One region of the Paenibacillus sp. CF095 genome, then DNA from elsewhere that is predicted to be linked to it. Evidence: riboswitches for the same ligand, from Rfam matches in the RefSeq annotation. Region 1 holds a riboswitch; each other region holds the start of a gene.

Region 1 (5,484 bases):
TCTCAAGCGGGGACATTTTGCCGAGTAACCCACTGTGCCATAGATTGAAGAACATCATGACCAAGACCATTCCTGTACACATCATTAATCCGAAAATAATTTGTTCCTTCTTGCTTGTTGGCAATTCTCTCATCCTCTCTGTTTACCTTCGTAATTATAGAGATGAGGAAACCCACCACATAAGTGAACATTCTGTGAACAATTATAATTTTTCCAAATTAAAACCGGATTTGACAACCATGTAGTACAGCCCTATGATATCCCTTAAAATGGTAGAAAGATTCATAGTATAAGGAGGATTTGGATTATGAGTTTTCAAAAACGCATTGACCACGTCGGCATTGCTGTGCGTGATCTGGAGACCACGCTGCGTTTCTATACGGAGATTGTTGGTCTTGAATTGAAAGACCGGGTAACCCATACCAACGGCGTCATTCAGCTCGCCTTCCTTGGCTTCAATGGAAGTAATGAGACTGAGATTGAGTTAATTCAAGGTTACAGCGACAAGCTGCCTTCCGAAGGTACGGTACACCATTTTGCGATCCATGTAGATGATCTTGATTCTGAGTACAAACGCATCCAAGCCACCAAAGCCGTATTTATTGATGGAGAGATTATTACACTGCCTAACGGTTACCGCTATTTCTTCATCTATGGACCTGAAAAGGAATGGATTGAGTTCTTCCAGCGCTAAGAATTGGAGTTGATTTCATGAACATTTTAATTACCGGCGCAGCCGGGAAAATTGGCCGGGACTTGTCCCAACACTTGTCAGAAGCATATCACCTGCGACTAACGGATTTGAATATCGACAGACTGCATACGTATCAAGAAACCGACCATGAGATCATGACACTGGATGTGACAGACCCTGAAGCCTGTCAGCATGCTTGCGAAGGCATGGATGTGGTAGTACATCTGGCGGGAGACCCTTCCCCGAATGCCGGATTCTATGAATCGTTGTTGGACATCAATATCAAAGGTACATTTAATGTATTCCGTGCAGCTAAGGACCAAGGTGTGCAAAGAGTCATTCTGGCGAGCAGTGCACAGACGATTGAGGGGTATCCCATTGATGCTCAAGTCTATCCGGACATGCCAACACACCCACGGAATTTGTACGGGGTTAGCAAATGTTTTGGAGAATCGCTCGCTTCCTATTTTGCGTATACCGAAGGTTTACAAAGTGTAGCAATACGTATAGGTGCATATGATGATTTTCAACCGGACGGACCAGCGCTGGAAGCAAGGGATATGAGCGCGTATATTAGTCCGGCTGACTTGTGTGATTTGATGTTCAAAGCAATTACAGCTACCAATCTGGAGCCCTTCACCATACTGCATGGGATCTCGAATAATCGGTTTAAACGATTGAATCTGGAAACCACTCAGAAACAGGTAGGTTATGCCCCAAAATCCGATGCATTTGCACTCAGCCAGATTGCCTTATATGATTCGCCACGATAATTAATGAAAATAACACATCTAAACAGGCTGATATACATATGTATAACGGCCTGTTTGATAAGTTCATACGTGTCCCCATCCAGTTCCTGACTGGACACGTTCCACCCGCTGGCCTATAATTACACCTAGTAATGCCCGTAACTTCATAGTTTCCCAGGGGAGTCGGAATTGGCCGGCTGAGAGTGTATCCCACCAAGATACTAACCCTTAGACCTGATCTGGATCATGCCAGCGTAGGAATCGGAGTATATCGAAATGGCACAGCCCTATGGCTGAACGCCACCTCTCTAACGCCTGCACGCGTCCCGGAATACGGGACGCTTTTTTAATGTTCTTTTATATAGCCAGAGAGCTAAAAAAAGTGACGTTATTCAGATCTCAACTGGTATAAATCTGTTGATTTATGCAAGATGATTGGATATGAAGCCAAGGAGTACCCCGTGCCACTCGGCCGGACATATCGAAGGAGAGAATTACAGATGAAATGGCGTAGAACGATGGGATTGATGCTCTTATGCGTGCTTATGGTGACTGTAGCCGCATGTGGCGGCAAAGAAGCTGCCCCGGCAGAACAGAACAGCAACACAAATGCGGAAAGCAGTAACAAAGGTGACACTGCCGCCCTGAAAGATATTAAAGTGGTGCTCGACTGGACACCGAATACGAATCATACCGGCCTATATGCGGCTGTAGATCAAGGTTTTTACAAGGCTGAGGGCTTGAATGTAGAGATTGTACAACCAGGTGCCGGTGGCGCAGATACAATGGTTGCCTCGAATGAAGTGCCTTTTGGCGTAAGTTATCAGGAGAGTGTAACTCAAGCCCGCACACAGGGTGTTCCATTGGTCTCCATCGCAGCAGTTATTCAGCATAATACATCCGGGTTCGCTGCTCCGGCGGATCGGAATATCAAATCACCGAAAGATTTTGAAGGTAAAACCTATGGCGGTTGGGGTTCCCCAGTCGAAGAAGCCGTGATGCAATCCATTATGGAAGGCGACGGAGCCGATGTATCCAAAGTGAAAAACATTAATATGGGTGACGCTGACTTTTTCACCGCAGTGAAACGGGACATTGATTTCGCGTGGATTTTCTACGCCTGGACAGGTATTGAAGCCGAACTGCGCGGAGAACCGATCGACATGTTATATGTGAAGGATTATTCAGATGCATTGGATTACTACACACCTGTCCTTGTAACAAACGAGCAGACGATCCAAAACGACCCTGAGTTGGTGAAAGCATTCCTGAAAGCCACTTCAGAAGGGTATCAATATGCGATTGATCATCCCGAAGACGCAGCGAACATTCTGATCAAGGCCGTACCGGATCTAGATAAAGACTTGGTACTGGCAAGCCAGAAATGGCTTAGTCCAAAGTACACGGATGACGCCCCGCGCTGGGGTGAGCAAAAGCAGGAAGTATGGCAGAATTACACCGACTGGATGTTTAGCAAAAAACTGCTGGATGAACAGATCGACGTGAGCAAGGCATATACGAACGATTTTTTACCCCAATAAAATTTGCTTAAGTTTAACTTTTTTACACAAGAACGAAGAGTGCAGAACCCATCTGAAGAAGCGAAGCGCTCACCTTTATCCCCGGATTTCCTCCATTGAAATTCATTAAAGAAATCCGGGGATAACAGTGATCGTAAGAGGGTACTGCAATCGGAGTGATGAGTGTAAACCTGGTTCAATTCATGCAATTTATCACGAAAGGAAAAGTGATCTCTCATGGCAAGCACATTACTTAGCATTCAGGTTATTCCCAAAACGCCAAATGGCGAGAATTCTTACCCTTATGTAGATCGCGCCATTGAAGTTATTCAGCAATCCGGCCTGAAATATCAGGTGAACGCGCTCGACACCACGATGGAGGGGGAACTGGAGGAACTGCTGGAGGTTGTCCGTAAAATGCACGAGGTACTCGTGGAGGCTGGCAGCCCAAGCATCATCTCCCAGATCAAAATCGCCCATAGCCCTACCGGCTTCAGCATGGACACCCTGACGGAGAAGTATCGCTAATGCCTGCCTATTTCAAAAGTGTATGGCCGCCCATTGTGGCGGTTATTCTCTTTATAGCGATATGGCAGGGAGCCGTCTCCCTCTTCCATATTGAGAAATGGATGCTGCCTGCACCGTCCGACATCGCCCGCGAAGCGGCAACCCAGGCCGAACGGCTTGGCATGCACGCTTCCGCAACCATTCAGTTAACGCTGATTGGATTCGCGGCTGGCACAGCGGTCGGATTACTGATAGCGATGGTGCTGCATTTGGTCCCTTTTCTCAAGTCAGCCCTGTACCCTTTACTTATTCTTAGTCAAAATATCCCGACCATCGCGCTCGCGCCACTCCTGTTAATCTGGTTCGGATTCGGGCTGTTGCCCAAGCTGATTACGATCATCCTCGTCTGCTTCTTCCCTGTTGCAGTGGCGGCGATGGATGGCTTGACCCGTACTGACGCGGCGATGATGAACTATATGCGCATGGCTGGTGCGAAACGTCATCAGATTTTCTGGAAGCTGGAGCTTCCCCATGCGCTGCCATCCGTGTTCTCCGGTGTCAAAATCGCCGCTACCTATAGCGTGATGGGTGCCATCATTGCCGAATGGATTGGTGCAGACAAGGGTATTGGTTATTATATGATGCTGCAAAAGTCGGCTTATCGCACCGATCGTTTATTCGTGGCAATCATGATTATTGTCGCTCTCAGCTTACTGCTCTTCCTGCTCATTGCACTACTGGAGAAGCTGCTCGTGCGCTGGCGGCCACAGAAGCGGTAGTAAAGATGTAATCTGTATATTAGGAAGTGATGACCATATGAATCGGCAACAGGAAAAACAAGTCCAGCCTGGACGAGGAGCAAGTGTAATGGAGCCAAAGTACGATGAAAAACTCCACCCGGCTACGCCTGATCGACCTGCCACTCCTGCTCCGGTTCCACCTGCACTGGACGTTGTTAATGTTCATGCATCATTCCGTGAACGGCGGAGCAGGTTACCGGTTCTGAACGGCCTGTCCCTGACTGTGGAGCAAGGCGAGTTTGTTGCTATCGTTGGACCTTCTGGCTGTGGCAAAAGCACCCTGTTCCATATCATCGGTGGTCTGCTGAAGCCACAGGAAGGCCAAGTGCTTATGAACGGTCAGAATGTAACGGGACAGCGTGGCAAGATTAGTTATATGCCGCAACAACCCGCTCTTTTCCCTTGGCGTACCATTGAAGACAATGTACTGCTTGCTGGTGAAGTAGCTTCAAGTGCTCCCCCTCGGGCCGAAGCACTTGCGGAAGCTCGTAAGTGGTTAAGCAGCGTGGGTCTTGCCGGGTTTGAGCAGGCCTATCCTCATATGCTGTCGGGCGGAATGCAGCAGCGTGCTGCTTTTCTGCGCGCCCTGCTCAGTCCGCAGGAGCTGATGCTACTGGACGAACCCTTCAGCGCACTGGATGCACTGACACGTAGCGACATGCAGCGCTGGCTACTTGATATCTGGGAACAGAACCGCCGCTCGGTGCTGTTCATCACCCATAATATCGAAGAAGCATTACTGCTAGCGGATCGGGTCTATGTATTATCCAACCGACCTGCAACAGTGTTGCACGAGGTACATGTTCCTTTTGATCGCCCAAGACGAGAAGAAATTACGGAGGAATCCGCTTTTCTGGAGCGTAAACGGCAGATTGCTCAGTGGATGAGAGAAGAACAGCAGAAAGCCCGCCTATAATAATAGCGCGGGTTTTTAAAGTTATTATTTTCCTTTATTGGGTGATCCACCATAAGAAATTCTGCGTAACATAGTTAGAATATAAATGACCACAAGGAGGAATTCCCGCGTGCATTCTCAAGCTTTTGCACCATTAATTGATGCTCATATTCACTTCGATCAGTATACCCCTGACGAACAACGCGAGATGCTGCTATCTTTCCCGTCTCAACAAGTCGAGGCAGTCATCGCCGTGTCCATGAATCTCGCTTCTGCCCAGGCCAACCTGGAGCTTGCAAAGCAACATCCACGCAAC
Region 2 (5,484 bases), on a different contig from region 1:
GATGAATACCGATTATTTAGATCCGATTAATTCATTGAATATGCCGGAAATGGCAGATATGACTTTTGCCATGGACTTCCTTCTTCGTGCCAAGGAGGGTGTACGTAATTTGTCCATCGCCCTGACGGAAACGGCTTCACCGGATGTAAGAGCCCTGCTGCATACTCATCTTAAGCAGGGGATTGCAATGCACCAAGAAATCTCGGAGCTCATGATGCGCAAAAAGTGGTTTCATCCTTATGAGTTGAACGAACAGTACCAACTCGATCAGCTTTCGGCGAAAAATACGGTGATGATCGGGCAGATGAATCTGTTCCCGGGTGATACGTCACGTAAAGGGATGTTTGATCGGACCCCAGATGAACATATTGGAGGACATAAAGCATGAAGGCGGTAACGTATCAAGGGGTTAAAAATGTCGTGGTCAAAGAGGTGCCGGATGCGAAGATTGTGAAACCGGACGATATGATCGTAAAGATCACCAGTACCGCCATTTGCGGTTCTGACCTTCATCTTATTCACGGGATGATCCCTAACCTTCAGGAGAACTATGTCATCGGGCATGAGCCGATGGGGATCGTAGAAGAAGTAGGTCCTGGCGTGACCAAGGTAAAAAAAGGTGACCGTGTGATCATTCCGTTTAACATCGCATGCGGAGAATGCTTTTTTTGCAAAAATCAGCTGGAAAGCCAATGTGACAATTCAAACGAACACGGGGATATGGGCGCATATTTCGGCTACTCCGGAACGACCGGCGGATATCCCGGCGGGCAAGCCGAATATTTACGGGTCCCATTTGCCAATTTTACCCACTTTAAGATCCCTGAAAACTGCGAACAACCGGACGAAAAGCTAAGCTTGATCGCCGATGCCATGACGACGGCATTCTGGAGCGTAGATAACGCCGGCGTTAAGAATGGTGATACAGTCATCGTGCTCGGCTGCGGTCCGGTCGGACTCCTGGCCCAGAAGTTCTGCTGGCTGAAAGGTGCTAAGCGGGTCATAGCCGTCGACTATGTCGATTACCGCTTAAAGCATGCAAAGCGAACAAACAATGTGGAAATCGTAAACTTCGAACAGGATAAGAATATTGGGAACACTCTCAAAGAAATGACCAAAGGCGGCGCCGATGTCGTGATTGATGCGGTAGGAATGGACGGCAAGATGAGCGATCTTGAATTTCTAGCCAGCGGTATGAAACTGCAAGGCGGCACCATGAGTGCATTTATCATTGCATCTCAGGCTGTCCGCAAAGGTGGCACCATTCAAGTCACTGGTGTATACGGCGGACGTTATAACGGATTCCCGCTCGGTGACATCATGCAGCGAAACGTGAATATCCGTTCCGGACAAGCTCCGGTCATTCACTACATGCCATACATGTACGAGTTGGTTACGTCTGGCAAAGTGGACCCTGGGGACATTGTTACGCACGTCATTCCGCTCAGCGAGGCCAAGCGTGGCTATGAAGTGTTCGATACAAAAACGGACGATTGCATTAAAGTCATCTTAAAGCCTTAAATATGAATTGATACATGGGAGGACAATCTGAATGGATTCCACATACGCTTTGCATGAGATGCTCGAGGTGCATGAAATAGCTGCGTTCAAGACGGTTTGCATGACAAAATCCAAGACCATGCAAGCTCTGGTAAACGACCCGGAGCTCAAGCAAATTTTGCAACAAGATGCGACATTATCACAACAGCAGCTTCAGGAGCTCGGTGGAGTGCTGTCTAAAGCGACTGTATAGGAGATAAAAAATGAACCCAATATTAGAACACATGACTGGTCTTAATACGCTGACCGATGACGTGATCGCAATGGATTTTTTGATGAACGCCAAGAGCGGCGTCAGAAACTACGCCATGGCTGTGACCGAATGTGCTACCCCCGAAATCAAACAAATTTTGATGAAACAGCTCGATGAAGCCATAGACTCTCATGAAAAGATATCAAATTACATGGTGCAGCATGGCTTATACCACCCTTACCATATTGCAGAGCAAATTCAGCTCGATCTGAAAAACATTCAGACTGCTATGAACATTCCGTCCTGACGCCCTTTTTGATTTTAGCCAGAGACTTCAGAGTATAAAATGCTCCTGTGTCAAGAATTTCAACAATGAAAAAAGGCGGATACACTCCGCCCTTTTTTTGGCATCGTCACGAAACACGCTTATACTAGCGTTCCTTTACGTAAATCTACTTATTTTCCATTCTGAGACTGATTACCCTTTGCAGCTCCACGACCGAGACCTTTAATCAACTACCAGTGAGCTCAAGCCTCCAGCCTCCATGACATCTCCCAAAAATCAAGTTCAAAGCGACTGCACATCACGAAAATATCTTCCATCCGTTGGTACGTTACCTCGCTACAGCCTTCTAATAGCTTATCCGTTAACGCGACAAGGGATTGGTTGTTGCTGTTGTATTCAGAGGAAGCATATCCTGTGATCCATTCTCCATAAAAGGGATGATCAGCTGCACCTGGCTTTTGGGAAAGAACTTGACCAATCTCTGCATAGCTCCATGAGCAGGCCAGAATGGATACAAGTACTTCTGCTATGCCGCCCGCATGGGAAACAGAGAGCATATAGTTAGTATACGCTGCATTCTTCAGTGCAGGTTTTACCTGAAAAACATGATCCTCTGTAATTCCTAATCGCTCCATATAAGAACGATGAATTTTCATTTCACCATTCAGGATGTTATCTACGTTTTTACTAAAAAACTGCATCAATTTGGGGTCGTGCGACTTGACAATACCTAGTGCAAATACACGGGCATAATCGTACAGGTACAAGTAGTCTTGCAGCAAATAATAACGAAATTGTTCAACCTGTAAAGAACCATCTCCGATCCCTTTAACAAAAGGATGCTCAAGGCATTCCTTCCACACAGGCTGTGCTGCCTGATATAGTCTCTCTGAAATAGTCAACATGTGTTCCTCCAATTCATAATGTACGTATTTAAAAACAAAAAAACGAAACATCCATAGGATGTTTCGCAGACAAATACACTAAAACAAGGGGGGCGCATGAGCTACCCAAGTACAGTGTTTCATCGTTGCATCCCTACGTTGGCATTATCCAAATCAGGTAAGGTCGGTTTAACACCCTCTCAGCCGGTTAAGGCTCCCTTGCAAACGGTTGTATGTAGTTGATTACTTTCTTATCCGCATAAAAAAAAACAACATTCATTTAGTATATCAAGGGCTGTTAAATATAGTCAAGGCAGATTGTATCCCCCTCATCAGCTTGAGAGACGTATTTAAACGACGGAAACCATCACAACAATGGTTGAGTTTTAGCTACTGTTATGATGGTTTCTATTCTTTGAACTACTGCCAATGATTTAATGCCCGAGTTTGTTCTTTCCGACAAAAGTGAGTATTCCGTACTGGGAAGTGTTTCTCCAGCTCTCATTGGTCGTATCATTCCACTTAGCTACGTTCTGTTTACCTCCGCCCTGATTGTCGTTAATTTGAAGATCGAAACCGAGAACATTTCCTGCTTTGGGCGTCAGTGAATGTAACTGGATTCGGGCTTCTACGAGATATCCTTTATTTGTTTTCTTCACAGCACTTACAAGGCGTCCGGGTGAGGCACCCCCTGCAAAGGTTCCTACATTGTCTGCACTGATTCTGAACTGGGCATCATCATATTGAAAATACGGTGTGCGCTGGTGATTCTCGTCCAGGAAAATCTCAACCGAATCCTGATCCCATGGGTTGATGCTATCTGTGATGATGTTTGGATCAGTGACGTCAATCAGCAGATATAGATACTCCCCTGACCACATTGCGCGAGCCACTGCCTCTGCACCTTCGGTCTCATTCAACCTTTTTACTTCAAATGGTACAGCCTTATTCCATAGGGCGTCTTTCTTCCCATCAATCTGAACAATCCCTTGCACAGCTTGTGCAGATTTGGGCATAGGGGCAAGCTGAATCACGCCGTATTTGCTTGTATCTTGTTCCTGAGATTGTGTTCGATCATTCCAGTATAGTGGATTATGAGGCTCTGTCCCACTTGCACCGCCATCAGTCACACGGATATCCAAGCCAACTTCATATTCTGAACCGGCTTGGATACCATCCCATGGAATGGACAATTCAACCTGATATCCAGCTTTTGTCTCGCGTACACGATATGAACGCCGCTCCGCGCCCTCAGCTTTGCCCGACCGCTTAATAATTACGTGTCGGTCATCTGCTTCATATGAGGTGGTCTTGCCATTATTGAGGTCAACAAAGAGTTCTACTCTGTCATTCACATCTGACTTCGCATCCTGAACATCCACGAGGATATACAGGTTACTTTGATCCCATAAGGTTCTGAAACTGGCTGATCCCGAAGAGTCACCCTTCAGTGGAGTAGACACCGCTTTGTTCCAGAGCGGATCTTGTGACTGTTTTTTGATATCCGGTTTACCCGAAAGTGAGACGGCTCTCTGTGTCAACACAGGCAAGCTGGATTCATCCACGAGTCCCCAGTATGCTTTTTTGGCCTTCAGGGCTGAATCAAACAGCATCGCCTGGTTGTTGTAAGACTTCTCATCTTGGAGTCCCCATAAGGTAACTGAAGAAATGTGATCTTTGTGTTTTTTGTACAAATCCAACAGTTCCTTATATCGATACGCCTGTTTTACCGCAACTTCATCCGACATCTCTTCACCAAATGGAATTCCGCTATCCACATCCAGTTCCGTGATCTGAATATCCAATCCAAGTTCGACGAACATGTTGATCGTTTTTTCAATTTCCTCGATGGGCGGGGATTCCAGGTTATAGTGGGATTGCAAACCCACACCATCGATGAGTCCCTTCTCTTTCAGTCGTTTGACCAACTGAAACATATGCTCTCTTTTCTCAGGGATTTCCGTGAAGTATTCGTTGTAGTATAATTTGGCATCCGGATCGGCTGCACGAGCGAATTCATAGGTTTTTTCAATGTAATCCGGACCGATTAGTTCATAAAAGGGACTTTTACGTAAACCGTTGGCATCACCATTGCTATCCGCAATCGCCTCGTTTACCACATCCCAGGCATAGATCTTACCTTTGTATCGGGTCATGACGGTTTCGACATAATCCTGAATCCGGGCAAGCAGTAATTCTCGACTCGCAGGGTTACCCTGAGGATCCGTGAACATCCACTCTGCAGCATCAATATGCCACAACAACGCATGTGCGCGTACGCCCATACCATGCTCCTCAGCGAACTGAACATATTGATCGGCTGCCTCGAACTCATAAACACCTTCGGAAGGAGACATGTACTTCGGTTTCATCTCATAGGTTGCGGTCAAGCTGTTAAAATGCTTTGTGAGCAGTTGTCCGTATGCGCCTTCCAACTGCCAGCGATACACCGCTGCACCAATGGGGAAATCATCTTGATACAGGTCCTCCAGAGACAGAATCCCTGCTTCAATCTCCAGTTGCTCGGCCAGAGTAAATGATACATCATCCACATAGAACGA
Region 3 (5,484 bases), on a different contig from region 1:
TGGAAGGAGACCAGTGTGAATTGATTAATGCCGCATCCAAGCTGCTTGCCGTATTGCTCGCAGTCCTTCTGCTCTATGTGTACCCAACTGCTGAAACAGCTGATCGGCAGGATGATATAACACGTATGACGGCTGTTCAGAATGTAACACGTTTTGTTGATGCTGTCCGAACGAAAGGATATATTTCACCTCGAATGTTGGCTGAGTTTGAGGAGCAACTGGCCCAGACGGGCAATCTGTATGAGGTGTCGATGGAACATTTACATAAGAAATATGTACCTCATTATACAGACCCGATGGACAATAACAGTTTTACCGGGACCTATGAGGTAGTGCAGGATGGATATTATGCAGCTCAGATTCGAGAAAGACTATTCCCATCCTCAGGTGTGATACCGGTTGATGATCCTGGCCGAAGATATACGTTGACGACAGGGGATTTTTTCACCGTGACGCTCCAAAATACAAATCGTACACCTTCCATGCTCATTCGTGAATGGTTGAGTGGCACGGCTCAGGCTTCAGCAGTATTTGTAACATACGGAGGTATGGTCCTCAATGAAGATTACTGAGCTATCCATTGTATTTGTGCTGATCTTCTTCCCGCTCTTCTGGATCATCTCACTCCATACCCAAGATGCCGAAGAGGCTCAATATCTTGGTCAACGATACAGATCTGCACTTCAAACCGCAGTCATGGATGCAGGTGCAGTCATGCATCAGAATGAGAAACAAAATGATGAAGCAGGTTATGATTCAACCAAATTTGTTAAAGCGGATAAAGAGCTTGCCTTGTTAACATTTACTCAGACGATGGCTTTGAATATGGGGATTCAGGATGATCCCGCAGCTATTCAAAACATGTTTAATTACATTCCTGCCGTGGTTATTCTGGATTATGATGGCTATTATATGTTGTCCACAGAAACAGAGATGACGGGTAACCGTGAAGATTCTTTCAGGCAAGTGTGGAGCCCCAAGAAACCTTATACATATTCAGATTCTAATGGTAACAGTATTAACTTTACACTGGACGACTACGTATATGCCTATGACGCAAACGCAGGGAAATGGATTGAAGGATTTCAAAAAGAACTGGCCTCAAGCACACAGATTCCTTTACTTCAGAATACCAGCGTATTTGAACAAGTTAGACTAAGCCGGATTGTGACTACTGTGCAGGATGATCTGGCTGATGTGATTAACCGCCATAATGAGTTTGCCAGAAAGAACGGTATTTCCTATACGTTCACGATGCCCCTGGTTGCGCAGGAAGATTGGTACAACTCCATTAACGATACAGGGATTATGGCCTTTATCCAAGGTATAGGTGTGGGTGACCAGAAGATCAACAATTATGCGATCGGTGGAGGCAGACTTGTGAAGAAAACGGCCATCGTAGGTGGGGTAGATCCTTTAACGGGTATCAGGTACTATTACCCCTCCACATGTGGTAATGGTTACCGTGCTGAAGAGGTGTTCACAGACGCAAGACAAGCAGCTGCGCAAGGCTATTTCGAATATAAATGCTCTAATCGTTAGGGTAGCCTGTATGACAAAATCATGTAAGAGGTTCTTGAACTGTTTACATTACTTTCAGAAAAGACGGGACCTGTGCTAGAATAGGGTTTCGGAACAATAACAAAAGTAATGTCTAATAGATAGGAGCAACCTCATCTTATGAGTTTATTGTCAGTAGAGAACGTAAGTCACAATTTTGGAGATCGCACGTTATTTAAAAATGTATCATTTCGTTTACTTGCCGGAGAGCGCGTAGGACTTGTTGGTGCCAATGGTGTGGGTAAATCCACATTAATGAACATCCTTACCGGTAAATTGCTTAAAGATAGTGGAAAAGTGGAATGGACACCTAAGGTCCGTTATGGATATCTGGATCAGCACACGAAGCTTACCCCAGGCAAAACCATTCGTGACGTGCTTAAGGATGCATTCCTTCCGTTGCTTGAATTGGAAAAAGAAATGATGAATATTACGGACCAGATGGCAGATGCAGATCCAGATAAGCTGGAGCAGTTGCTGGAAGAGATGGGCGATATTCAGGAACAACTGGAACAGGGCGACTTTTATCTGATTGACGTAAAAGTGGAAGAGATGGCCAATGGTCTTGGTTTGTCCGCAATTGGTCTTGATCGGGATGTCGCAGCTCTAAGTGGTGGACAACGTACCAAGGTGCTTCTTGCCAAGCTTCTGCTTGAGAAACCTACAGCTCTTTTGCTGGATGAGCCGACCAACTATCTGGATGTAGAGCACATTGAATGGCTGTCACGTTACCTGAAGGACTACCCGCACGCGTTTCTTTTAATCTCCCATGACACGGAATTCATGAATGAAGTCGTAAATGTCATTTATCATTTGGAATTTGCCAAATTAACGAGATACGCAGCGAACTATAACAAGTTCCTCGAGATGGCTGATATGAATAAAGCCCAGCATATTGATGCATACGAGAAACAGCAAGAGTACATCAAGAAGCAGGAAGATTTCATTCAGCGTAACAAGGCACGTGCTTCAACTTCAGGTCGAGCGAAGAGTCGGGAGAAACAGCTGGACAGAATTGAACGTATTGATCGCCCAGATGAAGCGGCCAAACCAACGTTCAAATTCAAGGATGCCCGTGCGAGCAGTAAAACGGTCTTTGAGGGTATTGATTTTGAAATTGGATATACGTATCCTTTGCTGCCTAAGATGACAATGACAATCGAACGTGGTGAGAAAATTGCCATCGTAGGTTGTAATGGTGTGGGTAAATCGACGCTGTTGAAAACCATCCTGGGAAAAATATCTCCACTCAGTGGAAAGACTTTCTTAGGAGATTACCTCGAAACAGCCTATTTTGAGCAGGAGGTTCGTGCTGGGAATATCACGCCGATTGAGGATGTCTGGAATGAATTTTCACATTTGACCCAAAATGAGGTCCGAGGTCATCTCGCTCGCTGCGGGTTGAAAAATGAGCACATTACTCGTCCACTTAATATGCTGAGTGGTGGAGAACAAGCCAAGGTTCGTTTATGCAAACTCTTGATGCGTGAAAGCAATTGGATTCTATTCGATGAGCCGACGAACCATCTGGATGTCACAGCCAAAGCGGAGTTGCAGCGTGCTTTGAAAGAATTCAAGGGAACGGTGTTAGTGGTATCTCATGAACCTGATTTCTACGAGGGATGGGTCACCAAAACATGGAATGTCGAAGAATGGTCTGAGAAAAACTAAACGATTCAAGACAATGTTTAACAGAAATGACGGTGACAAAAAAAACCGTCTATGGTAACATAGGCTACAACTTCATATGAACACTAGGGGGGCCGCACGATGCGGCTGAGATGGAAGAATGCGATTCCGGACCCTTTGCACCTGATCTGGATCATACCAGCGTAGGGAAGTGGCGAGCGCGTTTCAGTGAATGACGTGAGCAAACGGCAATTCGAAAGAATTCAACCGTCTTGCTTAGTAAATTGAAACATGCAGTTGCGTGTATAACGTTATGGCTATAAGGTCTATAGCTTTATTGCACGAAATGAACTGTATGTATCAGTCAGTCATCTGGTCCTATAATTAATACGCAGCCACTCCCCTACGGGAGTGGCTTTTTTGTGTTTTCATAGCATTCAAGTCTGGAAGGAGATGAACAGTACGGTAATTTCTCATGAACATGTTCAAGAATCATTTGAATTGCATGTTGTATCTACGGGTGCAGGGGATCAGGCATCTTTTGTAAAAGCTGCAAAGGACGTTTGGCCTTTGGTGGACTATATTCACATACGAGAAAAACAACTCACATGGCAAGACAAGATCGGTTGGGCTCAAAGTCTGCGTAGCGTTGGCATTCCATCTTGCCGCATTGTTATCAATAGTTCAGAACTTCCTTCACAGAATGACATTTATGGCGGTGTACATTGGGGGCAAGATGCGATACGAAATTATAACCCTGCTGTTATAAGCAATGTGCAGCGCCTTCGTCTGGGTGTATCTGTTCATTCAATCGATGAGGCAAAAATCGCTGAAGAACGGGGAGCCGATTATCTTTTCTTCGGGCATGTCTACTCAACCAACAGTAAGCCTGATCTTGACCCCAGAGGATTACATGCTCTTGCTGAAGTGTGCAGGCGTGTCTCCATTCCTGTCATGGCGATTGGGGGTATCGGACCGGGAAACATTCACGCTATTCGCTCTGCAGGGGCACAGGGAGTCGCCGTGATCTCGAATGTATGGGCGAGCGAGTCACCGGATCGGGCGGCTGCATTATTAAGGCAGGCTATCGTTGCTACAGAAAGTCTGAGTCCCTGAATCAAGGAGATGAGAGGATGAAAGAGATCGTTATTGATAAACCGGATAAGTTTCATGCAGAAACGATTATTGTAGGTGGAGGCGTTGTTGGTTGTGCTATCGCTTATGAGCTTGCTTCCCGTGGACAGGATGTGCTGTTGCTGGAGCGTTCGGCGATTGCAGGAGGCACTTCTTGCGCGGCGGCTGGAATGCTGGCGGCAGGCAGTGAGGATTTTGCTCATCCTTTGATGGCTAAGCTTGCCAGACAGAGTAGACAGTTACTTATCGAGCAACAGGTGCTAATGGCTACACTCAGTGAGGTAGAGACTGGCCTGCAATGCCAGGGATTCCTAACTCCTTTTCGTTCATACAGTGAATTAAGTAGTTATAAGGACAATCGGAAGTCTGCGTTGTCTGCTTCTGCTGATGAGGTATGGTGGGATCGTTCCGTTGTGCAACAGGAGGCATCATGGCTTAACAGAGATACGTATGGAGCCTACTACAGACCTTACGAGAGTGAGATTCTTCCAGTCCATCTAACGAAGGCATATGCTGAATCCGCTCAAGCATTGGGAGCACGGGTTATGGAGGACATACAGGATATACGTGTGCAAGCAAACGAACATGGCGTGCAGGGAATCACCACATCGATCGGTGAGATGAGATGCAAACATGTCATTATAGCGGCTGGATTACAGAGTGAAGAGTTGATGAGACATGTGAATCTGAGCATGCCTGTGTGGTCGGTAAAAGGAGAAATAGCCGCCGTTCAGTTCTCAGATGAACATGCTGGGTACAGACCTGACAGAACGGTGTATGCAGAGGATATCTATATTGTTCCCAAAGCTAATGGCGAAGTTTGGCTCGGGGCAACCAGTCTGCCAGGCAGAACCGATCTGAACGTTTCTGTACAGGGTGTTCAGAAGCTGCTAACAGCGGCTACCCACTGGGTGCCTGGGATGAAAGAAGCACAATTTATACGAGCGTGGGCAGGCGTAAGACCGGCAACTCCAGATGGATTGCCTTATATAGGTGCTTGCAAGAGTATACCAGGGCTGTTCGCCGCCTTTGGGCATTACCGCAACGGTATCTTGCTTAGTGCGATAACAGGAAGGCTTATCGCTGAGTTGCTCGCTGGCAAAAGCTCAGAAGAACTCGGAATTGAGGCGCTGAGTCCGGAGCGATTGAACAGAAAGGGAG

What was found. A riboswitch is a leader RNA that binds a small molecule or an ion and turns the genes downstream of it on or off. The one in region 1 is predicted to bind thiamine pyrophosphate.
Region 2: it holds a riboswitch for thiamine pyrophosphate, as region 1 does, so the genes downstream of both, tenA (thiaminase II) here and BLS69_RS26815 (ABC transporter substrate-binding protein) in region 1, are expected to answer to the same signal.
Region 3: it holds a riboswitch for thiamine pyrophosphate, as region 1 does, so the genes downstream of both, BLS69_RS05925 (thiamine phosphate synthase) here and BLS69_RS26815 (ABC transporter substrate-binding protein) in region 1, are expected to answer to the same signal.

The regions. Positions count from the first base shown of each region.
Region 1 is NZ_FMZN01000005.1:138,257-143,740, reverse strand. Features, by position in the region: gene BLS69_RS26830 (DUF2798 domain-containing protein) at 1-133, opposite strand, end outside; gene BLS69_RS26825 (VOC family protein) at 308-694, shown strand; gene BLS69_RS26820 (NAD-dependent epimerase/dehydratase family protein) at 712-1,467, shown strand; TPP riboswitch at 1,613-1,725, shown strand; gene BLS69_RS26815 (ABC transporter substrate-binding protein) at 1,947-2,987, shown strand; gene BLS69_RS26810 (thiamine-binding protein) at 3,204-3,494, shown strand; gene BLS69_RS26805 (ABC transporter permease) at 3,494-4,252, shown strand; gene BLS69_RS26800 (ABC transporter ATP-binding protein) at 4,290-5,189, shown strand; gene BLS69_RS26795 (TatD family hydrolase) at 5,275-5,484, shown strand, end outside.
Region 2 is NZ_FMZN01000001.1:1,732,976-1,738,459, forward strand. Features, by position in the region: gene BLS69_RS07610 (spore coat protein) at 2-388, shown strand; gene BLS69_RS07615 (zinc-dependent alcohol dehydrogenase) at 385-1,521, shown strand; gene BLS69_RS07620 (hypothetical protein) at 1,553-1,753, shown strand; gene BLS69_RS07625 (spore coat protein) at 1,764-2,060, shown strand; gene tenA (thiaminase II) at 2,282-2,944, opposite strand; TPP riboswitch at 3,057-3,154, opposite strand; gene BLS69_RS07635 (endo-1,4-beta-xylanase) at 3,358-5,484, opposite strand, start outside.
Region 3 is NZ_FMZN01000001.1:1,333,884-1,339,367, forward strand. Features, by position in the region: gene BLS69_RS05905 (hypothetical protein) at 1-24, shown strand, start outside; gene BLS69_RS05910 (hypothetical protein) at 21-572, shown strand; gene BLS69_RS05915 (hypothetical protein) at 559-1,542, shown strand; gene BLS69_RS05920 (ABC-F family ATP-binding cassette domain-containing protein) at 1,681-3,231, shown strand; TPP riboswitch at 3,307-3,416, shown strand; gene BLS69_RS05925 (thiamine phosphate synthase) at 3,610-4,305, shown strand; gene thiO (glycine oxidase ThiO) at 4,323-5,484, shown strand, end outside.